3 regions of the Lysobacter sp. TY2-98 genome follow, and region 2 is predicted to be linked to each of the others. Evidence: predicted binding sites of a transcription regulator. Region 2 holds the regulator's gene; each other region holds the start of a gene.
The links. Region 2 encodes FliA, which starts transcription of late flagellar genes. Its sites were predicted from a motif close to TAAAGTTTNNCNNNCNNNGGCCGATAA; they were not measured.
Positions count from the first base shown of each region.

Region 1: a site for FliA is predicted at 4,051-4,077, ahead of motA (flagellar motor stator protein MotA). Genes of this name have one in related genera too.
Region 3: a site for FliA is predicted at 7,368-7,394, ahead of DWG18_RS04375 (GGDEF domain-containing protein). Genes of this name have one in related genera too.

Region 1 is NZ_CP031413.1:1,930,384-1,939,971, forward strand. It holds gene DWG18_RS09285 (sensor domain-containing protein) at 1-183, opposite strand, end outside; gene DWG18_RS09290 (PadR family transcriptional regulator) at 180-605, opposite strand; partial or broken gene DWG18_RS09295 (HupB) at 758-928, shown strand; gene DWG18_RS09300 (peptidylprolyl isomerase) at 1,152-1,982, shown strand; gene motB (flagellar motor protein MotB) at 1,986-3,146, opposite strand; gene motA (flagellar motor stator protein MotA) at 3,150-4,010, opposite strand; gene DWG18_RS09315 (BON domain-containing protein) at 4,274-4,750, shown strand; gene DWG18_RS09320 (TonB-dependent receptor) at 4,850-7,264, opposite strand; gene DWG18_RS09325 (hypothetical protein) at 7,423-7,725, shown strand; gene DWG18_RS09330 (DUF72 domain-containing protein) at 7,813-8,712, shown strand; gene DWG18_RS09335 (cyclase) at 8,701-8,931, opposite strand; gene DWG18_RS09340 (DUF6058 family natural product biosynthesis protein) at 8,928-9,588, opposite strand, start outside.
Region 2 is NZ_CP031413.1:445,462-455,049, reverse strand. It holds gene flhA (flagellar biosynthesis protein FlhA) at 1-361, shown strand, start outside; gene DWG18_RS02150 (AAA family ATPase) at 751-2,661, shown strand; gene DWG18_RS02145 (MinD/ParA family protein) at 2,648-3,523, shown strand; gene DWG18_RS02140 (RNA polymerase sigma factor FliA) at 3,526-4,299, shown strand; gene cheY (chemotaxis response regulator CheY) at 4,482-4,874, shown strand; gene DWG18_RS02130 (protein phosphatase CheZ) at 4,871-5,488, shown strand; gene DWG18_RS02125 (chemotaxis protein CheA) at 5,507-7,309, shown strand; gene DWG18_RS15100 (hypothetical protein) at 7,415-7,744, opposite strand; gene trxC (thioredoxin TrxC) at 7,846-8,271, shown strand; gene DWG18_RS02115 (DUF1931 family protein) at 8,348-8,791, shown strand; gene DWG18_RS02110 (hypothetical protein) at 8,798-9,091, opposite strand; gene DWG18_RS02105 (phosphatase PAP2 family protein) at 9,238-9,588, shown strand, end outside.
Region 3 is NZ_CP031413.1:902,325-911,912, forward strand. It holds gene DWG18_RS04350 (M3 family metallopeptidase) at 1-2,197, opposite strand, end outside; gene DWG18_RS04355 (CBS domain-containing protein) at 2,349-2,771, shown strand; gene DWG18_RS04360 (amidohydrolase family protein) at 2,917-4,953, shown strand; gene DWG18_RS04365 (acyltransferase family protein) at 5,005-6,201, opposite strand; gene DWG18_RS04370 (LytTR family DNA-binding domain-containing protein) at 6,353-7,249, shown strand; gene DWG18_RS04375 (GGDEF domain-containing protein) at 7,402-9,417, shown strand; gene DWG18_RS04380 (GGDEF domain-containing protein) at 9,501-9,588, shown strand, end outside.

The DNA of each region.
Region 1 (9,588 bases), 1.5 Mb from region 2:
TTCGGCTTCCGAGCGACCCGGATTCGCCGCCATCTCCGAACGCAGGTAGTCCTCCGCGTCGTAGAGCGCATCCTGGATGAGCGCGGGATCCGCGCCGGTGAGGGCGACGCGCAGGCGGTCGAGATAGTCGGCGATCGTGGCCGGCGGGCGCGGCAGGTCGGTGAAGGACGTGACGGCGTTCATGCGAGGTCTCCCCGGGAGACGGACGAGTCGGTGGATGGGTGGGCGGCCAGCGGGCCGAGGACGGCGTCGACGGAGTCGCGCGTGGCGCGCCAGGCGTCGGCCCAGCGCGCGAGCACGACGCGGCCGGCGTCGTTGATGCGGTAGTAGCGGCGCGGCGGGCCGGAAACGGAGGGCTCGACGAAGCTTTCGAGCAGGCCGCTGCCTTCGAGGCCGCGAAGGACCGGGTACAACGCGCTCTGCTTGCCGGACAGCACGCCCTCGAGCTGCTCCAGCCGCTTGGCGATCTGGTAGCCGTACATGGGCTCGGTGGCGTCGCCCAGCACGGCCAGCAGCGCCAGCGAGACGGTGCCCGCGCTCAGCTCCTTCTGGAACTTGCGCAGCTGCAGGTCGAGGTCGGGTTCTTGCTCGGGTTGGGCGGACATGGCGGAGGCTCGTCCTAGGGTCGAGTTCACTCTAGTGCGAACTCCGCTATAGCGAACCTGCCGAACGTCATGGGGACCGTCGTCATGGCCGCTTTGCCGCGCCGGGCACGGCGCGGGCGCTATCCCGGAGGTCCCAAGACGGAGGCATCCACGTGACCCAGGGCGATAAATCCAGCTACACCGACAAGCAGAAGCGCCAGGCCGCGCACATCGAGTCCAGCGAGAAGAAGGAAGGCCGGTCCGAGAAGGACGCCGAACGCATCGCCTGGGCGACGGTCAACAAGCAGGACGGCGGTGGCAAGAAGTCGGGCTCCGGGCGCGAGCACCACTGACGTCGCGAAGAGCGCGCGCCGCGAAGCCTGATCGCATCGCGGCGTGCAGTGCGAGCGGGCGCTGCGCCAGAATCGGCGGACCACATAGGGGAAATCCGCCATGCCGACGCTGCGCCCGCTCGCCGTTCCGCTGTCCTGCGCCCTCGCTGGCCTCGCCCTCGCTGCGCAGGCCGCCCCGCCCAAGACGCCCGCCGCGCCAGCGAAGCCGCGCTCGATGCAGGAAATCATCGATGGGTCCAAGCCCACCGACTGGCGCCCGCTGGATCCGCAGAACACGCTGTACATGGACCTCGCGAACGGCCATCGCGTCGTCATCGAACTCGCGCCGCACTTCTCGCCGCAGCACGTCGCCAACGCGCGCACGTTCGCCAAGGAAGGGTATTGGAACGGGCTGGCGATCATGCGGTCGCAGGACAACTTCGTCGTGCAGTGGGGTGACCCCGAGGAAGACGCCGCGAAGAAGAAGCCGCTCGGCAGCGCGCAGAAGAAGCTGCCCGCCGAGTTCACCAGTCGCGATGCGTCACTGGCGAAGACGTGGACGCGCCTTCCCGACGTCGACGGCTGGGCGCCGCAGGTCGGTTTCGCCGATGGATTTCCGGCCGGCCACGACGCCAAGGCGGGCACCTACTGGATGGCGCACTGCTACGGCGCGGTCGGCGCGGGCCGCAACGAAGCCGCGGATTCCAGCGACGCGACCGAGCTTTACGTCGTGACCGGCCAAGCGCCGCGCCAGCTCGACCGCAACATGTCGATGATCGGCCGCGTCGTGCAGGGCATGGAATGGCTGTCGACGATTCCGCGCGGCGCAGGCGCGATGGGTTTCTTCGACAAGCCCGAACAGCGCGTCGCCATCACATCGATCAAGCTCGCCGCCGACGTGCCCGCCGCCGAGCGCACCAAGCTCGAACTGATGCGCACCGATTCGAAGGTGTTCAACGAGCTCGTCGAGTCACGCCGCAACCGTCGCGACGCGTTCTACAAGGTGCAGGCGCACCACATCGACCTGTGCAACGTGCCGTTGCCGGTGCGCGAGGCGAAGGGCTGACGCTCAGCGCGTGAGCATCGGCGGCGCGGTCGACGCACGCGCCGCCGGTTCCGCCTTCGCGTCCCTCGCGATCTTGAGCGCAGCCTGGGCGGCGGCGGCGGGATCGTTCTTCGCGCCACTCGCCGACTTGGCCGACGCCGCAGCAGACGGCATCGGCACGATGTCCGGTGTCACGTTCGACAACGCGACCGCCTTGCGTGTCACCAGCGGGCCGGCGTCCATCGATTTTGGCACCGGCGGCGGATCGTTCGGCTTGCCGTCGCCCGCAAGGCGCGGCTCATCGCTCTCGGCGGCAATGCGTTCGGCTTCCTGGCTCAGCACGACGAGACTGATGCGGCGGTTTTTCGGATCCGCCGGATCATTGCGATTGAACGGCACGGACGACGACAGACCGACGACGCGCGCGAGTTTCTCTTCGCGCATACCGCCCTCGATCAGCGCCCGACGCGCCGCGTTCGCGCGATCCGCCGACAGTTCCCAGTTGCTGTAGCCGATCTTCGCGGCATAGCGCGCGGTATCGGTGTGGCCGCTGATCGCGACACGGTTCGGCACCTGGTCGACGTACCTCGCCAGTTCCACCAGCAGCGACCGGGTATACGACTTCAGCTCCGGCGAACCCGAATCGAACATCGGCCGGTTCTGCGCGTCGATGATCTGGATGCGCAGGCCTTCCGGCGTGATGTCGATCAGCAGCTGGTCCTTGAACGGCTTCAGCGCCTGGCTCTGGCCGATCGCCTTCTGCAGGTCCTGCTTGAGGATCTCGAGCTTCTTCTTGTCGGCCTGTTCGAGCGATTTGCGCGCGGCTTCCATGTCGGCGTTCTTGCCGTTGCCGAGGCCCGGAATCTTCGCCGCGCCCGCGCCCGGCGGATTGCGCACCTGCTGGAACATCTTGATCGGCGTATCGCCGGCGCCGCCCGGGCCCATCTTGCCCTGCACCATCGTGCTGGTTCGGCCACGCACGGCGCTCGGATTCTTGAAGTAGTCGGCGATGCCACCGAGCTGCTCCTGCGGCATCTGCGCGACCAGCCACATCACCATGAAGAAGGCCATCATCGCGGTCACGAAGTCCGCGTACGCGACCTTCCACGATCCGCCGTGGTGCGCGCCGCTGCGCTTCCTGCGGCGCTTGATGAGGATGATCGGCGCTTGCGGCTGGGCAGCCATGGCTCAGCCCTTCGCGGCCTTGAGGTCGGCCTCGAGGTCCTGGAACGACGGACGCACGTCGGAGAACAGCAGCTTACGGGCGAACTCGATCGCCACGCTCGGCGCGTAGCCGCGAAGGCTTGCGATCAGCGCCATCTTCACCACTTCGAACGCCTTGCCTTCCTCGTGCGCGCGGTTTTCCATCGCGCTCGCGATCGGGCCGACGAAACCGTACGAGACCAGGATGCCGAGGAACGTACCGACCAGTGCCGACGCGACTTTCTCGCCGATTTCCGACGGCGATGCGCTGCCGACGATCGACATCGTGTTGATGATGCCGAGCACCGCGGCCACGATGCCGAAACCCGGCAGCGCGTCGGCGACCTTCTGCACGGAGTGCGCCGGTTCCAGCGTCTCGTGGTGGTGCGTTTCGAGTTCGTATTCGAGCAGCGACTCGAGTTCGTGCGGCGCCATGTTGCCGCCGACGATGAGGCGCAGGCAGTCGGTGATGAAATCCAGGATGTGATGGTCCGCGAGAACCTTCGGATACTTCTGGAAGATCGAGCTTTCCTGCGGCGCCTCGATGTGCGACTCGATCGCCATCATGCCTTCGCGCCGCATCTTGACCAGCAGCTCGTAGATGAGCTTGAGCAGGTCGACGTAGTCCTCGCGCTTGTACTTCGGGCCCTTGAGCACGCCCTTCATACCGGCGAAGGACGCCTTGATGACCTTGATCGGCGTCGCGACCACCCACGAACCCATCGCCGATCCGCAGATGACGATGATCTCGTTGACGTGCCAGAGCGCAAGGATCTTGCCGCCCACCATCACGAAGCCGCCGAGCACACTCGCGATGACGACGAACGCGCCGATGATCAGGTACATCCGTGTGCTCCAGAAACGCGGGGACTGCGGGACGCTTGTTCTATCGGCCCCGGGTCGGCGCGCTTGAGCCAGGCTTAACAGGGCGGCCATGCCCACGGCCGCTGGAGCGTGACCGCGGCCACGCAACGGCCGTTGCCGAATCGCTCACGGGCCGCGGCCGACGATCGTCGTCAGTCCCACGCAGGAGCCCGACCATGAACCGCCCCACCCCACACGGCCCCAACCGCGACGCCGGCGCGCGCCTTTACGAGGACATGCCATCGGTGACCGACCACGGCTGGGTGGGAAGCGGCCGCCCCGACGGCTCGTTCGGCCCGCCCGAGCTCGGAGGCCCCGAAGAGCCGCGCTACGGCCGCGACCTGCTCAGCCGCGAAGGCCGCGCGATCGATGCCTCGACCCGCCGCGCCATGCACGCGCGCCGCGCGCCGAAGAACGCCACCCGCTCCGATGCCCTGATTGCCGAGGAACTGAGCGAGCGGCTGCGCGACGACGAACTGCTCGATGCGTCCGAAATCCTCGTCGGCGTCAAGGACGGCCACGTGCTGCTGACCGGCGACGTGCCGAGCCGCTGGATGAAGCACCGTGCCGAAGACATCGCCGACGGCATCCGCGGTGTCGTCGATATCGAGAACCGGCTCCACGTCGACGACGGCATCGCCTGGTTGGGCAAGGGCGGAGCGGTGCGGACCGGACCGGGCGCGCCTGGCAGCGGGTTCTCCAGCGGATCGCCGAACGCGTAGCGCGAGGCGCGCGACACGCGCTGATCGCCCATCACCGGGAACGAAAACGAAAACGCCCGCATCGCGCGGGCGTTTTCGCATCACACGGGGCGATGTCGATCAGAAGCCGTACCAGAACCTCGCGAAGTACGCGCGACCGTTCAGGCCGAACTGCACGCTCTCGTAGATGTGGCCGTTGTCGGTCTCGTTGGGGTCCTGCCGCGTCGGGAACACGTCGAACAGGTTGGTGACGCCCAGCGTGAACTTGGCCTTCGGCGTGAACGCATACGTGCCACTGATATCGGCCGACGTCTTCGCGTCGTAGTGCTGGTTCGGCACGCCCGCGGCGGTGCCGGAGAACGTACCCAGTTCCTGCGGACCGAAGTGGATGATCTTCAGGTTCGCGTTCCACTGTGCACGGTTCCAGTCGAAGCCGAGCACGGCCTTGCGATCCGGCGCGCCGTTCTCGACGAACAGGCGATCACGTTCCGGCAGCAGTGCGTCCTCGCGGCCCGCCAGCGACGGCGGCGCGTTGACCTTCGTCACTTCGGTGCGGCCGAAGTTCGCCGCGAGGAACGTATCGAGCGAACCGCCCCACAGGCCCGAGTGGTAGGCCGCGGTGAGGTCGAGGCCCGTCGTTCTCGTGTCGACGGCATTGACGAAGAAGCGCGCGCTGCCGATGTCGCGTGCGGCGAGGATCGCGCCGATGTTCGGATCGTCCGTACCGAATTCACCGGTGAGGATGACGCGGTCGTTGATGTCGATGCGATACGCGTCCGCGGTGAACGTCAGCGCACGCGTCGGCGTCCAGGTGAAGCCCAGCGTCGCGCTCTTCGACGTCTCTTCCTTCAGCGCCGGAATGCCCGCGGCCTGCGCGAGCGCACTGTCGTTCGCCGCGATGACGATGTCGACCGGCTGACCCGAGATGAAGTCGGTGATCGTGGACGAGAAGTACTTCTGCTGCAGCGACGGCGCGCGGAAGCCGGTGCTGTACGAACCGCGCAGCAGGAAGGTGTCGGTGGCCTTGAACGCCATCGCGATCTTGCCGTTTACCGTCGAACCGAAGTCGCTGTAGTCCTCCCAGCGCGCGGCGAGATCGGTGGTCCAGCGTTCGGTCAGGTCGGTTTCGACGTCGACGTAGAGCGCATCGCTCGAACGGCTGCGGTTGGTGACGTCGCCCGGCTGGAAACCCGGGAAGCCCTGGCTGCCCGCGTTGCCGCCGGTGCCTGCACCGTCCGCGTCGATGTACGAATTCGGCTCGCCCGCACGGATGCGGTAGCGCTCCTCGCGATGCTCGGCGCCGAACGCGACGTTCATGCCCTGCAGCACGCCGTCGTAGAAGCGCGAGAGGTCGAGGTTGGTGGTGTTCTGCTCGAACGAGAAACCGCCCGCATCGAAGCGGTCCTGGCTGACCGCCGGACGGCCCGCAAGCGCGTTCGCATTCGCGATCGACGCATTGAGCGTGTGGTTGATGTCGTAGCGCAGCTCGTTGTAGCCGTGCGTCTGCGACACGTCCCAGTGCCACAGGCCGGCATCGCCGCGCAGGCCGAGGATGCCGTAGCGGTCCTGGATATTGCCGTCGATGAAGGGCACGAAGCCATCGGGGTACATGTCGGGCGAGTTGCGCGACGGGATGTCGTCGCTGCCGACGCCGCCACGCGCGAACGCGGCGGACGACGCGGCACGGCTCTGCATGCCGGCGGTGAAGTAGGCGGTCACCGACTCGCCCAGCGGCTGGTCGCCGTTGAGATAGAACGTGCGGTTGAGGACCTGCGAGTCACCGATGATGCGCAGCGGGTTCTCGGCGGTGGCGCGGTTCGAACGACCGCGGTCCTGCCATTCGCCGGTGACCGACAGCGTGCCGCCGGTGGCGAGCTTCATGCCGCAGTACGCCGACGCCAGCCAGTTCTCGCCATCGCCGCGCGAATACTGGCCCCAGCCCAGCGCGGTTTCGCAGCCTTCGCGGCGCTTGAACGCGATGTTCATGACGCCCGCGATGGCGTCCGACCCGTACTGCGCCGCGGCGCCATCGCGCAGCACTTCGACGCGATCGATCGCCATCACCGGGATGGCGTTGAGGTCGGTGCCGGTGTTGCCGCGGTCACGCGCGCCGTAGATGTTCACCAGCGACACCGTGTGGTGACGCTTGCCGTTGATGAGCACCAGCGTCTGGTCGGAACCGAGTCCGCGCAACGCGGCGCCGTCGACGAGGTCGGCGCCGTCCGCGCCGGTCTGGCGCGTGGAGATCAGGGACGGCACCGTGGCCTGCAGCGATTGCGCGAGGTCGAACTGCGCACCGGCCTCGGCCTGGCGCTGCATCGGCAGCACGTCCACCGGTACCGGCGTGGTCGTCTCCGAGGAGCGCTGCACGCGGCGCGAGCCGATCACCGACACGGTGTCGAGCTGCTTCGCGGTCGGCGCGCTGGTGGAGGTGGCGTCCTGCGCGTGGGCGCGCTGCGGCGCGGCGAGCACGAGCACGGCGGTGATCGCCGAGCACAGCACGGCCCGACGCGGTTGGTCGATTGGTCCCAGCATCTAGATGTCCCCGAAGAGTGAATCCCCCGCGCGAATCTAGCGGGACATCGCTCACGCGTCCACGCAATGAACGACTCAGGCGCCCTGCGAATCCATCACGCCGCCTTTGCCGTGGCCGGCCTAGCTTCGAATTCGCCCTACGAGAGGAAGTCCCCACCATGCCCGTGATGCGAATGCGAGTGACCGGAAGCGACCACCACGCCCGCGCCATCGGCAACCTGCTTTCGAGCATCGACGGCATCGAGCACGTCGAGGAGGTCGCCGATCTGACGCCGCATATGGACGACGAGGATTCGAGTTCCGCCGGCCTGCCCGACGACCAGGGCCCCGGCATCCACGAACTCGAGGTCGATGCACCGAACGACTACACCGTGCAGCGGGTCAAGAGCGCCGTCGAAGCGCTGGCCTATGACCTCGACGTACTGGTCGAGTTCGAGCACGACGAAGACTGGAACAGCTGAGGCCCGACGTGTACCGCGCACCCCGCCATTCGCCGCCCGACCATCGCCACCCGGCACGCGTGCCCGGGTCCGCGGAGGGAGCGTGACGTGCAAAGCCGACCGACCGAGATCCTGCTCTCCGACGGAACGCCACGGACCCGCGCGTTCCTCGCGAACGCACCGGCGGTGTTCGGCAGCGGCGTGCCGGCCGTGGACGGTATCCGCGTCGGCATCGGCGGCTGGACCTACGCGCCGTGGCGGCACACGTTCTATCCGCAGGGGCTGGTGACGCGGCGCGAGCTGGAATACGCGAGCCGGCGTTTCTCGACGCTCGAGATCAACACCACCTTCTACGGCGCCCGTCGCGCGTCCGAGTACGCGCAATGGCGCGAGCAGACGCCCGAGGGCTTCGTGTTCTCGGTCAAGGCGCCGCAGCACATCACGCAGCGCGGTCCGCTGGCCAAGTGCGGCAAGGCGGCCTGGGCGTTCCTCAACGGCGGCCTGGCCGAGCTCGGTGACCGCCTTGGCCCGGTGCTGTGGCACATGCCGCCCAGCCGCGTATTCGATGCCGACGACCTCACGGCCTTCCTCGACCTGCTGCCGCGCACGCTCGACGGACGCCCACTGCAGCACGTCATCGAGCCGGGCCATCCGAGCTTCGTCGACCCGCGCTACATCCAGATTGCCCGCGAGTTCGGCGCGGCCACCGTCTTCAGCGACACGCCGGATCTGCCGACGTTCGGCGACGTCACCGGCCACGTCCTCTATCTGCGGCTGATGCGCTCGCGCGTCGATCTTGCCGAAGGCTACGAAGGCGATGAGCTCGACGCCTGGCTCGAACGTGCGCGCCTGTGGGCGGAAGGCAACGCGCCGGGCGACATTCCGCGCCTGCTCGAGCCCGCTTCGCCGCCGCGCCCGCGCGACGTCTTCGTCTACTTCATCAGCGGTGCGAAGCAGCGCAATCCCGCTGCGGCGATGTCGATGATCTCGCGACTGTTACGCCGCTGACGCGACGCGCCTGTGCGCCTCGGCCACGACGCGCACGTTCGACAGCACCACCGACCCGACCATCAGCAGGCGCATGTCCTCGACGATGCGCTCGGCCAGCCACGACTCGTGGATCGCATCGCCCGGGATATCGAGGCGGAAATCCCAGCCGCACAGGCCGCCGCCGTTGCTGAAGGCGATTTCGAAGTCGAAGACGGCGCGGTGCTGGGCGTTGCTCATCTGGCCTCTTCGGCGGCCGCGAGGCGCACCGGGGCAGCGTGCGGGCGGCTCGCTATCGATGAGAGCGAACGCAACCGCGCACCGAAATTCTCGACGAGCCGCTTGCGACTGCTCGCCAGATACTCCGGCGGCGCGAACGGCATCGCAGCGTCTGCGTAGATTGCGAGCAGGGTCTCCAGCGGTGCGATGTCGCGCGCTTCGATGGTGGCGAGCGCCGCGTAACGCGTGAGGTGTTCCTGCAGCAGCTCCTTGCGCGCGATCGACGCCACCGAGCCGCAGTCGCGAACGCAGAGGCCGAAGGTGCCGTCCATGAGGGCGTTCCATGCCACGTCGCAACGCGACTGGATCGCTGTCGGGTTGGCCGTGCCGTCCGGTGCGAAACAGTCTTCGATGCGGAGCAGTTCACGATCGATGCGCCGCAGCACCGCCACGAATCGAACGTTGAAGCGACATCGCAACTCGACACCGGCATCCGCCAGGCCGACGCGCGCGATCACCTGCAGCGCACGCCGCAACCAGCGCGCCGTGGCCGGGTGGAAGTACGCGCCGGGTGCAGCGTCCGTATCCGCGAATTTCCCGAAGACCACCGACGTCAGCACACCCTGTGCGTCGACGTGATACGACGGTGCCGGTGCGAGTCCGGCATCGACCAGTGAA
Region 2 (9,588 bases):
GCAGCTGGTCGGCGTCGTCCGCACCGCGCTCGGCCGCTTCATCGTGCAGGAACTCAACGGACTCAACGCGGAGTTGCCGGTGTTCACGCTGGCGCCGCAACTCGAGCGCGTGCTGCAGGATTCGGTGAGCGGCCAGGGCGCCGCGCTGGAACCCGGCCTGGCCGAGCGCCTGCATCAGAACCTCAGCGACTGTGTCAGTCGTCAGGAGGGCAAAGGCGAGCCGGCCGTGCTGTTGGTGCCGTCGACCATCCGCACGTCGATCGCCCGGCTGGTTCGCCACAGCGTCCCGCAGCTCGCGGTGCTGGCGTATGGCGAGGTACCGGAAGACAAGCGTCTCCGGCTGGTCGGTTCCATCGGCTGAGCAGTGCGCGCTTACGCGGCACCGCCGCGTGGGCGTCGCCGTTCCGCGGCGGGCGGGAATTCGAACAGGCGCGGAAGTCGGCGGCACGACCGCCGATGAGCCACCCCGTCACATAGGACTCCCGACGCTGGGCTGACGGGCAGAGACGTCGCGTCACGAACGCTGGCGGCGACCGTCCGATTCCGCGAGCACCCGCACGGCGACGATCCCTTGCCGCGGCGCGCAGTCAGCGAGGCAGCCGCCCCTTGCGCCCGAAAACCGCAACCCACGTCGCACAAATCGTCTGCGACTGCCGCTCAAGTCCGACGCTTTCCCGTCGTAGCCCTCTGGCACGGCCATTGCACATCTCCTCACGTCAGCCACCGGCCACACGTTTCGAGACCGACGCAATGAGAATCAAGCGTTTCGTAGCCCCCGACATGCGCACCGCGCTCAAGATGGTGCGCGAGGAGCACGGCCCCGACGCCGTCATCCTGTCGAACAAGCCGGTGCACGGTGGCATCGAGATCGTCGCCGCTACCGATTACGACGAGGCGCTGGTGCAGCAGGCGCTGCGCAACGCCGCCGAGGAACCGGAGCGTCCGGCTACCGCGCTCGACGCGCTGCCCGCCTTCGCCACGGCGTCCCTGCCGACCCGCGCGCTCGAAGCGGTCGCCGCCGCGCCGGCCGAGCCGAAATCAATCTCCCGCGCCGACGCGATGATCGCCGCGCTCGCCGGCAACACGCCGCAGGCTGCGGCCACGCGCAGCGCCCTGGCCGAGCGCGCGCGCACGGCGATGGCCGACGCCGAAAAGCCGGCGCCCGCACTGTCGGCCTTCCTGCGCAAGTCGACGCCCGCCGTCGAAGCCGCACCGCTGCCGAAGCCCGAGCACGTCGAAGCCCCCCGCGCCGGCGACGACTTCCGCGCCCTGCTCCGTCGCCTCACCGACGAAGAGGAAGCGACCGCCACCTTCAGTGCGCGCGCCACCGAGATGGCGCAGGCCGAAGCCGAATACGTGCAGACGCGCGCCCAGGCGCACGTCGAAGCCGCCGCATCGCTCGACGACGTGATCGAAGTGCCGGTCGCCGCCGTCGAAACGGCGGCACCGATCGACGCCGAGATCGTCGAGATCCCGGCGCCCGTCGCCGCGACGCCGGCCCCGGCCGTCGAGCCGGTCGCGGTCGTCACGCCGATCATCGAAACCATCGCGACCTCCGAGCCGACCTTCGCCGAACTCGTCACCACCGCACCGGTTGCCGTGCCCCGCCAACCGCAAAACTTTGTCGACGCGTTCGATCCACTCGCCGAGATGGCCGCGGTGCAGGCGCCGGCTCCGGTCGTCGCCGCTGCGCCGCAGCGGATCGTCACTGTCGCTGCGCCGCCGACGCTGCAGCTCGTCGTCAACCAGTCCGAAGATCCGACCATCGTCGCGATGCGCAACGAGCTCGCCTCGATGCGCCAGATGATCGAGCGCCAGATGGGCCAGTTCGGCCTCGAGCGCCTGCGCGGTTCGCCGGCGCGTGCGCTCGCGTTCGAAACACTGCAGGCCTACGGCATCGACGACACGCTCGCGCAGACCATCGCGTCGCGCATCGATCCCAAGCTCGAGCCGGCGAAGGTCAAGGCGCCGCTGCTCGCCGAACTCGCGCGCATGCTCACCATTTCGCGTTCGGAACCGCTCGAAGACGGCGGCGTGTTCGCGCTGATCGGCCCGACCGGCGCCGGCAAGACGACGACGCTCGCCAAGCTCGCCGCACGTTTCGCGCAGCGCCATCGCGCCCGCGACGTCGCGCTCGTCACCACCGATGTCGAACGTCCGGGTGCGCGCGAGCAGTTGCACGCGCTCGGTCGCAAGCTCGGCATCACCGTCTGCGAAGCGGAAGGCCCCGAAGGCCTGACCGACGCGCTCGACCAGCTCGTCGACTACCCGCTCGTGCTCGTCGACACCGCGGGCTACGCGGCGCGCGACAAGGCGCTGCTCGGCCAGGTCACCTGGCTGCGCGCGACGCGCAACCTGCGCTCGCTGCTCGTGCTGCCGGCCAACCTGCAGCAGCAGGACATGTCGGAAGCGGTCCGCCGCTACCGCATGGCCGCGCCGGAAGCCGTCGTGCTGACCAAGCTCGATGAAACCGGTCGCCTCGGCGGTGCGGTGTCCGTCGCGATCAAGCATGGTCTGTCCCTTGCATATACGACGGCAGGCCAGCAGGTGCCGGCCGACCTCGAAGCCGCGGATGCCTCGCGACTCGTGCTCCAGATCGAAAAACTCCGTCGCGCCGCCGACAACCCGCTCGCCACCGAGGAACGCCATGTCGTCGCCTGATCCCATCGCCGCCACGCGCATGGCCTCCGCCAACGATCCCGCCGGTCCGGTCCGCGTTATCGCGGTCGCGAGTGGCAAGGGCGGCGTCGGCAAGACGTCGGTGAGCGTCAACCTCGCGATGTCGCTCCAGAACTCGGGTCAGCGCGTGTTGCTGCTCGACACCGACCTCGGTCTCGCCAACGTCGACGTGATGCTCGGCCTGTCGCCCCGCTTCACGCTGAGCGACGTGTTCGCCGGCCGCTGCGAACTCGCCGACACGCTGATCGAAGGTCCGAACGGCCTGCTCGTGGTGCCCGCCGCCAGCGGCAAGCGCCACATGACCGAACTCACGCCCGCGCAGCACATCGGCCTGGTGCACGCGTTCTCGCAGCTCGACATGCCGATCGACGTGATGGTGGTCGACAACGCCGCCGGCATCGCCGACAGCGTGCTGACGTTCTGCCAGGCCGCGCAGGATGTGGTGGTCGTCGTCTGCGACGAACCCGCATCGGTCACCGATGCCTACGCGCTGATCAAGGTGCTGTCGCGCGAGCGCGGTGTCACCCGCGTGCAGGTGCTGGCCAACCAGGTCGGTCATCCGAGCGAAGGCCGCCAGCTGTACGACAAGCTCGAACGCGTGACGTCGAAGTTCCTCGACGTGACGATGAACTACCTCGGCGCGATTCCGCGCGACGAATGGCTGCGACGCGCGATCCAGCGCCAGGAAGCGGTGGTCGACGCGTTCCCCGCCGCGCCCTCGGCGATGGCCTTCCGCGAAATCGCCAAGCGCGCCGAGAAGTGGCAGACGCCGGCGGGCCCGCGCGGCCACGTCGAATTCTTCATGGAACGCCTGATTCCGACGGCGCGGAGCGCGACCGCATGAGCATGACCGCCACTGCAGTGAAGGCCAACGCCTACAAGCAGACCCGCAGCGCGAGCGACGGGTTCGACGCCAACGCCATTGTCGTGCGCCACGGTGAACTCGTGCGCCGCATCGCGCACCACCTCGCGGCGCGACTGCCGGCGAGCGTGGAAGTCGACGATCTGATCCAGGCCGGCATGCTCGGCCTGATCGAGGCCGCCAAGAACTTCCAGGCCGACCAGGGTGCCGCGTTCGAGACCTACGCCTCGATCCGTATCCGCGGCTCGATGATCGACGAGATCCGTCGCGGCGACTGGGTGCCCCGCAGCGTGCATCGCCGCTATCGCGACGTGGTCGCGGCGACGCGCCAGGTCGAACAGGCGAACGGTCGCGCGGCGAATTCGGCGGAGATCGCCGAAGTGCTCGGCGTGTCGGTCGACGACTACCACCACATGCTCGAAGACGCCTCGCGCGGCCAGCTGCTCTCGCTGGACGAGCAGATGGAAGACTTCGACGGCGAACCGCGCCTCGCGGCCAGCTGCAACGTCACCCCGGCGCGCGAACTCGAGCACACCGTGTTCCGCCAGGCGCTCGGCGAGGCGATCGGCAACCTGCCCGAGCGCGAGCAGCTGGTGCTGTCGCTCTACTACGAGCAGGAGATGAACCTGCGCGAGATCGGCGCGGTGCTCGGCATCAGCGAATCGCGCGTCTGCCAGATCCACGGCCAGGCGATGCTGCGCCTGCGCGGTCGCCTCGGCGACTGGCGTGATACGGCGTCGGAGCACGTCGACGCGTAAGCGCTGTGCGGGCCGGCGTCGACGTCCGGCCGCCGCGGTGTGATGCGCTTCGCAGTTGCGCGAGCGCACCCCCTTCGGACTGCGAAGCGCTGCAGCGCCCCGCCCCTCAAAGTCGGCGCGGCGCGATTCAAGAACTTCCCCCACGAGCCGATAGCTCCCCAAGGACCGCCCGGAACCCGTCCATGGACAAGAACATCAAGATTTTGATCGTCGACGATTTCTCGACGATGCGCCGTATCGTCAAGAACCTGCTCAACGACCTCGGCTTTTTCGACACCACCGAAGCCGAAGACGGCAACAGCGCGCTCGTCGAGTTGCGCAAGGCCAAGTTCGACCTCGTGATCACTGACTGGAACATGCCGGGCATGCCGGGCATCGACCTGCTCAAGCACATCCGCGCCGACGCCGCGCTGCAGAAGATCCCGGTGCTCATGGTCACCGCGGAAGCCAAGCGCGAGCAGATCATCGAAGCCGCGCAGGCGGGCGTGAACGGTTACGTCATCAAGCCGTTCACCGCCGGTGCGCTGCAGGACAAGCTGGCGAAGATCTTCGAGCGCATCGAGGCCGCGGCATGAACGCCGCGGTCGCGGTCGTTTCGCCCGAGCGCGACGCCATCGTCGAAACGCTGCAGTCGGCGCTACGCGCGATCGAGAGCGGTGACGATGCGGCCTGCCGCGCTGCCATCGATGGTCTCGTTTCGTGGCGCACGCAGCCGCTGGTGCAGGGCATCGTGCGTCTCGCGCGTGAACTCGCCGTCGCCCTTGGCGACGACGGTCGGGGCGCCGGCGCGGCATCGCTGCCCGACGCCTGCGCGCGTCTCGAGCACGTCGTGCAGCTCACAGAATCCTCGAGCATGCGCACGCTCGACCTGATCGACGAATGCGGCCGCCTGCTCAACGCGCTGCCCGAGCCGCAAACCGACGACCAGCGCACCGCGCTCGCCGGCCTGCGTTCGCGCTTCTCCGAGATGTCGATCGCTCAGGGGTATCAGGACCTCACGGGGCAGATCATTCTGCGCGTGGTCGAACTCGTTCGCGCGGTGCACGTCGGTCTCGGCGACATCGTCGGCACACATGAGCCACTGCATCTCAACACCAATCGCGGCCACGGCCCCGCCGTGACGGGCATCGACCCGTCGCCCGCGACGCAGGACAACGCCGACGAGCTGCTGTCGTCGCTCGGCCTGTAACGCACGGAACCTGACGGTATGAGCGCAACCGAAGGCATGACCGAGATCTGCGCGGACTTCCTCGTCGAAGCCCGCGAGATCGTCGATCAGCTCGGCGAACAGATGGTGGTCCTCGAGCGTTCGCCCGAGGATCGCGACGCGCTCAACACCGTCTTCCGCGGCTTCCACACCATCAAGGGCGGCGCGGGCTTCCTCGACTTCCCGCCGATGGTGACGCTGTGCCACGCCGTCGAGGATCGCCTCGATGTCGCGCGCAACGGTTCGCAGCCGCTCGATGCGTTCGCCTTCGACGGCGCGCAGCAGGCGATCGACCTGCTCGCCGACATGCTCGAATGCGTCGGCCAGGGCCGCGCGCTGCCGGACGTTCCGCAGGGACTGATCGACAGCATGCATGTCGATGGACGCGGCCACGCTGCCGCGGCTGCAACGGTCATCGCCGCGAGTGATCTGCCCGACAATCTCGACGATCTCGACTTCGATTCACTGCTCGATGCGTTCCATGGCAAGGGGGCGCTTCCCGGCGCCGTGGAGGTGTCCGAAGCACCGCCACCGGCAGCGGTCGCCCCTGCGCCCTCTCCTGCCCAGATCGCGCGTCCCGAACCCGTTGCGGGCGGTCGTCGCAGCCCGGCGGCGAACGATGCCGGCGAGACCACAGTGCGCGTCGACGTGCGCCGTCTCGACGCGATGGTCAACCTCGTCGGCGAACTCGTGCTGGCGCGCAATCGCCTGAAGACGATCCGCCCGCGCCTTCGCGACGAAGACCTCGATCGCGCCGTCACCGCGCTCGACGCCGCGACATCGCGCCTGCAGTCGGCGGTCATGATGGCGCGCATGCAGCCGGTCGGCCGCGTGTTCTCGCGCTTCCCGAAACTGGCGCGTGATGTGGCGCGTCAGGTGAAGAAGTCGGTCGAACTCGAAGTCATCGGTGCGGAAACCGAACTCGATCGCAACCTCGTCGAAGCCCTGTCCGATCCGCTGGTGCACCTGGTGCGCAACGCGATCGACCACGGCATCGAAGCGCCGGACGTGCGTCGCGCCGCGGGCAAGAACGAACAGGGCAACGTGCGTCTTTCCGCGCAGCAGGAAGGCGATCACGTGATGATCGAAGTGCGCGACGACGGCGCCGGCATCGATCCCGACAAGATCCGCGAAAGCGCGATCCGCAAGGGCCTGATCGACGCCGAAGCCGCTGCACGCCTCAGCGCCGACGAATGCCTGCAGCTGATCTTCCTGCCGGGCTTCTCGACCAAGGCGGAAGTCAGCGATCTTTCCGGTCGCGGCGTCGGCATGGACGTCGTGCAGAGCAAGATCCGCGAACTCGCCGGCACCGTGCAGATCCAGTCCGAGATTGGTCGCGGCACGCGCATGGCGATCAAGGTGCCGCTGACGCTCGCCATCCTGCCGACGCTGCTCGTCGAGATCGACGGCGACGTCTACGCGCTCCCGCTGGTGCGCGTGGTCGAAGTGCTCGCGCACACCGGCGGCAACGCCATGTGGATCGACGGCCAGAGCGTGCTCGACCTGCGTGAACAACCGACGCCGGTACTCGACCTGCGCACCTGGCTGGGCCTCGACCCATCCGAAAAGGGCGCTGCGACCGGCGTGGTCCTGCAGGCCGGCGAACAGCGCTTCGTGCTGCTCGTCGACCGCGTGCGCGGCCGCGAGGAAGTCGTCATCAAGGCCCTGCCCCGCACGCTGCGCGGCCTCGCCGGCTACGCGGGCGCAAGCCTCATCGGCGACGGCCGCATGGCGTTGATCCTCGACGTCGATTCACTGCACGACACCGGCGTGCGCACGCGGCGCGCAGTCGTAAACGGCTGATCGCCGCGACCGCGTGATCGAAAGAGAGCCCGCGCATTCGCGGGCTTTTTCGTTGGCGGTCGACAGTGCAATTCCGCCAGTAACTTCGCGTCGTCGTCGACGCCTTCATTCGCAACTGCGGCGCTTGCGGGTCTCGAGCGAATTTGCGTTCTCGTCGAGCGTCTGCACGTGGGTCAACCGTGCGACCTCGGCTAGGCCCCCTCCTCGTCCGTCTGCGTCATCGCCGCAATACTCGGAGGACGAGTAACGCAGATGCATGCCGCTGCCTTCATCAGGCTGGCTGCGCCGCGCGCAGCGGGCCACCGCTCGGACTCGGCCGCTGCGCCGGATGTGCGATTTCGGCACGCGCGAGCAGCTCAGCCGCTGGCGGTTTGGATGCGGAAGGCGCATGTTGTCGATGCGCACAAACGCGCCTCCCCGCTGCAGATTGGCCAAGCCAGGGAGCCGCTGCGGTTGCGCCCCGCCTGCCGCGAAGCGGCAAGGAGACTCCGATGTCGGATTCGACCGTCGATCGCGACCCGCAGACAGCTGTCGAGATGCTGATCGTCGCCTGTCCGACCGATGCATCGCTGAACCGCGTTCCGCGCGCCAGTCTCGACCGCCACCCGAAATGCGGGAGGTGCCACAGCCCGCTCTTCGCGGGCAAAGTCGTCGAGCTCAACGGCGCGAACTTCGAATCGCACGCGCTCAAGAGCGACCTGCCCATCGTGATCGACTTCTGGGCGGCGTGGTGCGGTCCGTGCCGGATGATGACGCCCAATTTCGAGATGGCGGCGGCACGGCTTGAGCCGCGCGTGCGGCTCGGCAAACTCGATACCGAGGCGGAACCTGCCATTGCCGGGCGCTACGGCATTCGCGGCATTCCGAGCATGGTGATGCTCAGGAAAGGGCGCGAGGTCGCCCGCACCTCGGGGGCGATGCCGACGTCGGCGATCATCGACTGGGTCGAGAAGGCGCTTTAGAGGGCTGCCTTGACGAACGTCAATGCCGGGCCGGGCAGTTGAGTACATGGTGGCCGTCTCGCAGGCGAGGTGCGCCATGGCGACCATTCACAGGTTGGAGAAGTTGTTCCGCCGAGCGGGCGGTCTCGATCTCGACAAGACTGACGTTCGACGACTCGAGGAGTTTGTCCGTCACAAGGTCGTGGATCTTGTCGTACGCGGGGAAGCCAACGCCAAGGCCAATGACCGCGACGTGGTCGAGCCCTGGGATCTGCCGATCACCAAGGGGCTCCAGGAGACGATCCACCGTTTCCGGCTGATGAACGCCGAGCTGCAGCTCACGGAGTACCTGGGCGGGCTGATCCAATTGCCGCCGAGCGACCTGTCCATCGGAGACGAAACGGAGGCGAGTTTTCCCGACATCGCCGGAGCGTTATGCGTCGCGCTTGCAGAGTCTTTCAAGGTCATCGACGAGGATCTCAAGAATCCGGCGACCGAGGAGTGGGAACGGGCGTATCGCCTGTTCGACCTGCTGCTTTAGCGGCCGTCACGCCTGGCGGACGATGTGCGCCAGCCGCAGGACGCGCGTGGATGGGCGAGCCAGCCGTCCGCATGCGCGGTCATCGACGCGAAGCTCGGATGCGTGGACAGGCCGACCGCGGAATGGCGCAGAAGCATCGTGAGATGTCGCGCGGAGCTTCGGCGAGTTCGGAGCGTTGATGTACAGCGCCGCGGACGTGATGAGGCTTGCATCAACGAGAAGCAGCACGACGCCGCCGACCGCATGGACGGCGCCCGAGATGCCCTGGACCCAGATGCCTGCGGGGAACAGCGACGCCATGTTTTTTCGCGTCGAAGGTTCTCGGTCACGCGTCGAGCACAGTGGCGTCAGCATCGCCTACGGGTGGGCCGCAGCCGTCGACACCGATTGGCAATCGGCATGGTTCAGGCCGTTGCCATGATTCGACAGGACGACGGCACGACAACATGGCATCGCCTTCGCGATCCACTCACGGGCCGATAGCAGCACGTGCGCGAATTTCGCGAGCGAACGCCGAAGCATTACTGCAGCCGGCGCACAGCGGGAGGGTTGCCATGAAGCTTCGCGATCTCGCGCTCGGTCTCGTGCTGTCCATGACGTCCACTGCCGCAGTCGCGGGCGGCGGGCCGTTCGGCATCGACCACAAGGTTCCGTACGACGACTCGGGCCTCTGGGACCGCAGTTATCAGAAGAAGTTGGCGATGGGCGCTGCACTCACGGTGGTCGGCGGCGCGTTCGTCGCCGACCGCGACTCGCGCATCGGACGCACGTTCGCGCAGAGCCTGGATGCAATGGTT
Region 3 (9,588 bases), 460 kb from region 2:
GCGCCTTGCTGTCGTCGGCCGTCGTTGCGTCGAGACCACGACGCTTCAGCAGCGGCTCGATCCACGGGTCGCGGCCCGTGTAGTTGCGGAACAGCACCATCGCGTCCTGGCTGCCGCCCTGCGAGAGCAACGTCTCGCGGAAGTGGTCGCCGTTCTTGCGGCTCAGGCCGCCGTTCTGCTTGAACCACTCCACGCTGTCGGCGTCGAGCACTTCCGACCAGATGTAGGCGTAGTAGCCGGCCGCGTAGCCGCCCATGATGTGGCTGAAGTACGGGGTCTTGTAACGCGGCGGCACGGCGTAGAAGTCGACGCCGTCCCTCTTGAGCGCATCGGCTTCGAACGCCATCACGCCCGACGCGGCCGGGATCTGCGACGCCGGCAGCTGGTGCCAGTTCTGGTCGAGCATCGCCGCGCCGAGGTATTCGGTCGTGGTGAAGCCCTGGTTGAACTTGCTGCTCGCGAGCACCTTGTCGAGCAGTTCCTTCGGCATCGGCGCGCCGGTCTGGTAGTGCTTGGCGTAGTTCGACAGGATCTCCGGCCAGTCGGCCCACATCTCGTTGACCTGCGACGGGTACTCGACGAAGTCGCGCGGCACGCTGGTGCCCGAGAAGTACGGGTACTTCACGTTCGAGAACATGCCGTGCAGCGCATGGCCGAACTCGTGGAACATCGTGGTCACTTCATCCCACGTCAGCAGCGTCGGCTGGCCCGCCGGCGGCTTCGGGATGTTGAGGTGGTTGGCGACGACCGGCAGGTAGCCCGTGAGCTTCGACTGGTCGACGTACGAGTTCATCCACGCGCCGCCGTTCTTCGACGGACGCGCGTACATGTCGGAGATGAAGATCGCGAGCTGCTTGCCGTCCTTGTCGAACACGTCGAAGACGCGCACGTCGGGCTCGTAGACCGGCAGGTCCTTGCGCTCCTTGAACGTCAGGCCGTAGAGCTGGTTGGCCGCGTAGAAGACGCCGTTCTGCTGGACGTTGTCGAGCTCGAGGTAGGGCTTGAGCTGCGACTCGTCGAAGTTGTACTTCTTCTGGCGCACCTTCTCGCTGTAGTACGCCCAATCCCATGGCTCGAGCTTGAACGTCGGCTGGCCCTTGGCCTTCTGCTCGGCGTCGATCATGGCCTGCAGGTCGGCGGCTTCGCGCTTGGCGTTGGCCACGGCCGGCGGGGCGAGCTTGCCGAGCATCGAATTGACGGCTTCCGGCGTCTTCGCGGTCTGGTCTTCCAGCGCATAGGCGGCGTAGGTCGGGTAGCCGAGCAGCGCGGCCTTCTCGGCACGCAGCTTGGCGACCTGCGAGACGATGCCGGTGTTGTCGAACTTGTTGCCGCGGCTGCCGCGCGCGATCGACGCCTTGAAGATCTTCTCGCGCAGCGCGCGGTTCTCGAGGAACGTCAGCGGCGGCTGGATGGTGGTGTTGACCAGCTCGATGACGTATTTGCCCGGCATCTTGTGGTCGGTCGCGGCCTTGGCCGTCGCCGCGATGGCTTCTTCCGGCAGGCCGGCGAGGTCGGCCTTGTTGTCGACGACGATCGCCATGTCGTTGCGCTCGGCCAGCACGTTCTGGCTGAACTGCGTGCCGAGCTTCGCCATCTCGGCGTTGATCGCCTTCAGGCGCGCCTTCTGTGCGTCATCGAGCTTGGCACCCGAACGCACGAAGTCCTGGTAGTACTTCTCGACGAGGCGCTTGCTTTCCGGGTCGAGGTTCAGTGAATCACGCGTGGTGTAGAGCTTTTCGATGCGCGCGAACAGCTTGGGGTTCAGCGCGATCGCGTCGTAGTGCGCCGCGAACTTCGGCGAGTACTGGCTGTCGAGCTTGTCGCGCGTCGGATTCGTGTCGGCGCCGACGAGGTTGCCGAACACGGTCTGCGCGCGACGCAGGATCTGGCCGCTCTTTTCCAGCGGGATGATGGTGTTGTCGAAGGTCGGCGCGGCCTTGTTGTTGGCGATCGCGTCGATTTCCTTCAGCTGCTCGGCCATGCCGCGATCGAAGGCCGGCGCGAAGTCCGTATCCTTGATCTTGTCGAACTGCGGGTAGTGCAGGGGCAGCGGGCTGATCGAATAGAACGGGTTCACGGTGGCCTTGGCCGTCTTCTTGGACACGGACTTCTTGGCCGGAGCCGCAGCGTCGGAGACCGCCGGAACGGCGGTCGCCGCGACGGCCAGCGCCAGCGCGAGGGCGAGAGGATGCTTCATGGAGGAGCCTCGACGGAGTGAACGCGAAGCGTACCCGACGGCCGCTTCACGAACCCATGACGAAAGGCATACCGCCCGCGCCACGCCGGTTTCACGCCCGTCCGACCCGCAGTCCCGCAGCGTTCCCGCATCCCATAGCCCCGGAGGATCCATGGATATCCGCAGCGTCATGACGCCCAACCCGGCGACCTGCCAGGCCGAAACGCCAGTGCGCGACGTCGCGCGCCTCATGCTCGAGAACGACATCGGCCTGGTGCCGGTGATCGACGCGCAGGGCCGCGCCATCGGCACGGTGACCGACCGCGACATCGTCGTCCGCCTCGTCGCCGAAGGCCGCGACCCGCAGCAGTGCGTCGCGCGCGACTGCATGACGCAGCCGGTGACGACTGTCTCCGTGGACGGCAGCCTGAGCGACGCCACCGAGGTGATGGAATCGCGCCAGATCCGCCGCCTGCTGGTCGTCGACGGCGACGGCCGCCTCTGCGGCGTGATCGCGCAGGCCGACATTGCGCTCAGCGGCCGCGACCGCAAGACCGCCGAACTGCTGCGCGGCGTGTCCGAACCGAAGCACTGACGGCATACCGGTCCGTATCCGAATGCGCCGCCTCCGGGCGGCGCTTTTTTTTTGCGTCGCGTCATGACGAAAGGGCCGTATGGCGGGAACGCCGTCGCGCTAGGCTCGGCGGGCGCCACTGCCGGCGCGAACCGAGGCGTTCCCGATGAAGCCGCTGGCCCGAAGCCTGCTGATCGCGATGTGCATGTTGCCCGCCGTCCCCGCATGGAGTGCCACGACGCAGCGCTGGGTCGTGCTCGTCGACAACGGCAAGAAGGCCGGTGAGCAGGTGGTCACCACCGGCGACGACGGCGTGGTGCGCACGTCCTTCATCTTCAAGGACAACGGCCGCGGGCCGGAGATGAAGGAGGAATACAGGCTCGCGCCCGATGGCACCTTCACGAATTTCCACATCACCGGCACGTCGACCTTCGGCGCGAAGATCGACGAGACCTACACGCGCACCGGCGACCACGCCGAGTGGAAGACCACTGCCGACCACGGCGAACGCACGGTGAGCGGTACCGCCGAATACGCGCCGCTCGCGGGCACGCCGCAGTCGGGCGCGGCCACGGTCGCCGCACTGGCCAAGCGCGCCGACGGCAAGCTGCCGCTGGTGCCGGGCGGCACGCTGACGATGCGCGAACTCGCGCGCGAGCAGGTGTCGAACGGTAAAGACACGAAGACCGTGCGACTGCTCGCGCTCACCGGACAGGGCCTGACGCCGAACTTCGGCTGGTTCACCGACGACGCCACGCCGGGCATGTTCGCCTTCATCGCGCCCGGCTTCGTGCAGATGGTACCGGAAGGCTGGGAAGGCGTCGGGAAGCAGCTCGAAGAGCGCCAGAAGAAGGCCGAGGGCGAGCTGCTCGTGCAGATGCAGAAGCAACTCGCCAAGCCGCTGCCGGGCAGCACGCTGATCCGCAACGTGCGCGTGTTCGACAGCGTGAACGCGAAGCTCGGCAGCGCCAGCGACGTGCTGATCCGCGACGGCAAGATCGTGTCGGTCACGCCGACCGGCAAGGCGACGAAGGCCGACCGCAGCATCGATGGCGCTGGGCGCGTGATGATCCCGGGGCTGTGGGACATGCATGCGCACGTCTCGCGCTGGGATGGCGCCTTGCACATCGCGTCGGGCATCACCAGCGTGCGCGACATGGGCAACGACAACGACACGTTGCAGCAGATCATCGGCGAGGAAAAAGCCGGCACGCTGCTGATGCCGCACATCACGCCGGCCGGCTTCATCGAAGGCGAAAGCAAGATGTCGGCGCGCAACGGCTTCGTGATCAAGAATCTCGACGAAGCCAAGAAGGCGGTCGACTGGTACCACGACCACGGCTACCCGCAGATCAAGATCTACAACTCGTTTCCGAAGGACGTGCTGAAGGACACCGTCGCCTACGCGCACAGCAAGGGCATGCGCGTCAGTGGCCACGTGCCGGCGTTCCTGCGCGCGCAGGACGTCATCGATGATGGATTCGACGAGATCCAGCACATCAATCAGCTGATGCTGAACTTCCTCGTAGACGACACGACCGATACGCGGACGCTCGAGCGCTTCTACCTGCCGGCGCGCAAGGTCGCGGACCTCGACTTCGACAGCAAGCCGGTGCAGGACTTCATCCACACGATGGCGACGAAGAAGATCGCCAGCGATCCGACGCTGGCGACGTTCGAGTTCATCCACCAGCGTGATGGAACGATGTCGCCGATCATCGCGCCGGTGGCCGACCATTTGCCGCCGGATGTGACGCGTGGTCGCATGGCGGCGGAGATGAACATCCCAGACGACGCGACGTACCAGCAGTTCGACAAGTCCTACAAGAAGATGGTCGAGTTCGTCGGCCGCATGTACAAAGCGGGCGTGCCGCTGCTCGCGGGCACCGACGAAATGCCGGGCTTCACGCTGCAGCGCGAACTCGAGCTCTACGTGCAGGCGGGGCTGACGCCGTCGCAGGTGCTGCAGGTGGCGACGCTCAACGGTGCGACGGTGGCGCGTGCGACCGATCGCGGCGTGATCGCGCCGGGCAAGGCGTCGGATCTGGTGCTGCTCGATGGCGAGCCGACGCAGAACATCTCCGACGTGCGCAAGGTCGCGCTGGTGATCAAGGGCGCGACGGCGTATGCGCCAGCCGAGATCGACGAGGCGGTGGGCGTCGCGCCGTTCGCGAAGCCCGCGGTGATCGTGGCGACGAAGTAACGACACGCGGACGCCCGGCATTGCGCCGGGCGTCCGTTTGATTCGCGTGCGTCAGGCGAGCTCGTTCGCGGGTTCCGCAATGCGCAGCGTCGATGCCGTTGGACGGGTCTCGCGCGGCCGGAACTTCATGCCGAACAGCGGGCGCAGCAGCGGCACGCGTCGGATGATCGCGAATCCGATCCAGCAACCAGCGACGGTGCCGATCAGCACGGCGCTCGCTTCGATGCCCGCCGGCAGTCGCAGCGGCACCAGCCAGTAGGCGAGCAGCACGATCAGGCTCTGGTGCAGCACGTACCAGGGGAAGACGGCTTCCGTCGCCCACCCCAGCCACGGGAACGGGCGGTCGAGGTACGCCTTCGACCAGCCGAGCACCGCGGCGATCGCCCACCAGATGTAGACGCTGCGCAGCGCCCAGATGAGCTGCTGCGCGCCCGGCGCGTCGTCGGGCAACGCCACGCCGAGGCCGTAGTAGACGGGGAACAGCAGCAGCGCTGCGACGAGCGCGCGGCGGCGCAGGCGCGCCAGTTCGTCCCAGACGCCGCCCGAACGCGCGAGCCAGAAGCCGTAGAGGAACATCGTGAAGTAGAGGACATCGCGGTAGCCGTCGTGCACCAGGTCGCCGGTGTCCTCGAAGTGGCCCTGCAGGGTCACGGTTTCGATTGCAATCGGAATGGCGGGGATCAGCAGCAGCGCCCAGCCGCGCAGGCCCGTGAACGCGGCACGCACGCGCAGCCCGGGACGCGAGTCGAGCAGCGGCTTCACCAGCACCAGCGCGACGGTGAACGCCCAGACGTACGCGAGGTACCAGAGATGGTTCCAGGTGATGCCGTTGGTGTCGCCGTCGAACGCGCCCTTGGGCCACGGCTTGAACTCGTAGTAGCGGAACAGGAAGTCGAAGAAGCCCGGCTTCACGAAGCCGGTCTGGATCCCCTGCACGTAGGGCTGCACCGGCACGATCACCAACATGCCGAACACCAGCGGCAGCAGCAGCCGCCAGGTGCGCTGGCCGAGGAAGGCGAAGCCGCCGGTGCGCGCCATTAGGAAGGCGCTGGAGATACCGGAGATCAGGAAGATCAGCGACATCCGCCAGCGATTGACCACCAGCATCGGGATCTGCAGCCAGTCGGCGGTATGGGTGCTCTTGATGTGCCAGCCCCAGTCGCCGACGTAGAGCATCCCCCAGTGGTAGAGGATCAGCAGGGCGAAGGCGAGGGCGCGCAGGGCGTCGATGTCGTGGCGTCGCGTCATGTCGGCGGTCCGGGTGGAAGTGGGCCGACTCTCGTTGCGCGACAACGCGTTGCGGCACGCCCGGGGACGCATCGGGCCGCCCCGGGGACGAGCGGTGGACGGTTGGGACGGACGCATCGCCCGGGTCGCGTCCAACAGTGACAATGCGCGGATGGCCGATACCTCCCGCACCGCGCCCGACTCCGACTGGACCCGCTACCAGCCCTGGCGGCCGTGGGTGGAGTACGGGTTCTGGATCGCGATGTTCGTGATCAATGCGATCGCGAACAGCATCACCGCCGACTTCGACCTCCACCGTGCCCACGTCGACGTCCGCGACTGGGAGCCGGTGATCTGGGAGCTCAGCAGCAATCTCATGGTGCTGCTGCTCGTCCCCGCCATCGTCGCGTTCACCCGATGGCGGCCGATCCACTTCGACAACTGGAAGCGTCGGTTGCCGGAATACCTCGGCGCCAGCATGGTCTGGTCGATCCTCCACGTGGCCGGCATGGTCGCGTTGCGCAAGATCGGCTACGCCGCGCTCGGCAGCCACTACGACTTCGGCAACTGGCCGCTCGAGAGCGGCTACGAGTACCTGAAGGACGTCCGCGGCTTCGCGACCATGGTGGCGCTGATCGAGGGCTACCGCCTGTTCCTGCGCCGCCTGCAGGGCGAGGCGAGCCTGCTCGGCGCGCCGGACGATTCACCGGCTGCCGAAGCCGTTGCCCGTCCCGAGCGTTTCCTGGTGCGCAAGCTGGGCAAGGAATTCCTGGTGCCGGCCGCCGACATCGAATGGCTGCAGGCGGCGAGCAACTACGTGAACCTGCATGTGCGCGGCCGCGACTATCCGCTGCGAACCACCATGGCGCAGATCGAGGATCGCCTCGACCCCGCCACCTTCCGCCGAGTGCACCGCAGCTACATGGTCAACCTCGACCGCGTGGAGCGCATCGAGCCGCTGGAGTCGGGCGACGCGCGCATCGTCATGCACGACGGCGCGATCGTGCCGTGCAGCCGTCGCTATCGCGCGGCGCTGCGTGGCGATTCGACGGTGTCGGCGGCGGCCTGAAGCGTCCGAACAGTCACGTCGCTCATCGGCGCGGCAGCAGGCGACCCGCTCGGCGTTCGCGAAGGAGGTCCGTCGCCCTGTTCACGAATAGGGTCGCGATGCGTGCCTCGTGACAGCTCAAGGCGATGCCCGACGGCGCCGATAACGACGCCATGCGAATCCGCGTCCTGCTCCTGCTGACCGTCCTGCCGTCCATGGCATTCGCCAGCGGACGCGTCGACGACATCCTTCGCGAGCAGCACCGGCATGGCTACCGTTCCGCCGCGGTCGCGATCGATCAGTTGCAGTCCGCCGATGACCGTCCGACTGCGACGTCCGACGCCGGCATGCGCATGCGTTACAACGCCGCCGTGCTGCACCTCGCGGTCACGTCGCGGCGCCCGCGCATGGTGGCGACCGCACGCGACGCGCTGGCCGTACTCGACGGGATGGCGCGCGACGAGGCGTGCACGCGTTGCGCCAGCGAGGCCCGCATCGCGCGTGCGTCCGATGCATTGACGCGTCGCGAGACCGACGAGGCGGAGGGCTACCTGCGCGGCCTCGAAACGCGCGTGCCCGACGCCATGGCTGATCTCTCGGGACGGCTGCACTACCAGCGCGCACGTCTGTACAACCTGCGCGGCAATTACGTCGGCGGCGTCGCCGAGGCGTTGCGCGCCTCCGAACTGTTTGAGGGCGTGGGCGATGCCAGCGGCGCGCTGATGAGCCAGGCGCTGATGGTGTCCATGAGTACCGCACTGGCCGACTACCCGCGCGCCGAAGCGATCGGCCGTCGCGCATATGCAGAAGCACAACGCATCGGCTTCAACTTCGCGATGGCGTCGCTGCGCCTCAACATGGCGTACGCCTACGGCCGCGCCGGTCGGAGCGACGACCAGCTGCACGCGCTCGAGGAGGCGATCGCGCTGTCGCACGGCCAGGAGGGCATGGAAGAGTTCGAGGCGATCAGCCTGTCCAATCTCGCCGACCACTGGCTGATCGAGAAGGACTACGCGAAGGCGCTCGACGCCGCACGCCGGGGCGAAGCGCTCGCGCGCCGCACCGATGACCCGCGCAGCCTGTCGTATGCGCTTACCAACGACGGCGTTGCGACGGCGCATCTGGGCGATATCGATACCGGCCTGCGCCGCGTGCGCGAAGCCATCGCGATCGCCGAGCGCACTGGCGCGCGTGGCGACGTGATCGGCATGAACGGCGAACTGGTGGGCATTCTCAAGCTTGCTGGTCGCTATCGCGAGGCGTTCGAAGCGCTGGAGCAGGTCGCGTCGCTGCAGGCCGACCTCACCCGGCAGGAGCGCGACAAGACCTTGCTCGAAATGCAGGAGCGCTACTCCGCGCAGAGCCGCCAGCGCGAGATCGATCGGCTCGGCGCCGCCAATCGAATCAAGCAGGCGGAACTCGCGGCGCGTACGTGGCAGCAACGCCTGTGGGCGGCGCTGGCGGTCGTGCTCGCGCTCGCCGCGGTGCCGCTGGTGCAGCTGATCAAGCGTGTGCGCAACGACAACCGGCGTCTGTCGGGCGACGTGGCGATGCTCGCCGAGCAGTCGCTGCACGATCCACTCACCGGCGTCGCCAACCGTCGCCAGTGCCATGCACTCATGGCGCAGCATGCGGGCAACCCGGCGGCCGCCGTCGGGCTCCTGCTGCTGGACGTCGACTTCTTCAAGAAGGTCAACGATGCCTGGGGCCATGCGGCCGGCGACCGCGTGCTGATCGAGATCGCGACGCGACTGCGCGGACTCGTGCGCCAGGACGATGCGGTCGTGCGCTGGGGCGGCGAGGAGTTCGCGCTGGTGCTGCCCGGGATCGGCGAAGACGCGCTGGCGGCGCTGGCGTCCCGCGTGCTCCAGGCGATCGGCACGGCGCCGGTCGATCTCGGCGGTCACCTCGTGGACATCACGGTTTCCGTCGGCGCCGTGGTGCACCCGATGCATCCAGGCGGCGAATGGCAGCAGGCGATGCACGTCGCCGATCTCGCGCTGTATCTCTCGAAATCCGCGGGTCGCAATCGCGCCACGCTCGTGATGGACGTCGCAGTCGACGCCGACATGGCCGAGCTGGGCCGCGATCTTGCCGGTGCCCAGGCGCGCGGCGAGGTGCAGCTGCAGAGCGTCGTCGGGCCGTCGATGCACGCATCGGTCGATCGGCCGGACCGCGCAATGGCCTAGGCGCCCCCGACTTGTCTGAGCGGGTCAGCGGGCGGCCCCTGCACACCATCAAGTGTTCAGGCGCGCTGCCGATAGTAGGGACGATGACTCGTATTCTCCTCGCGCTCGCCCTGGTGCTCGCGGCCACGGCCGCGCGCGCGGAGACGGTGGACGCGATCCTCGACGACGTGC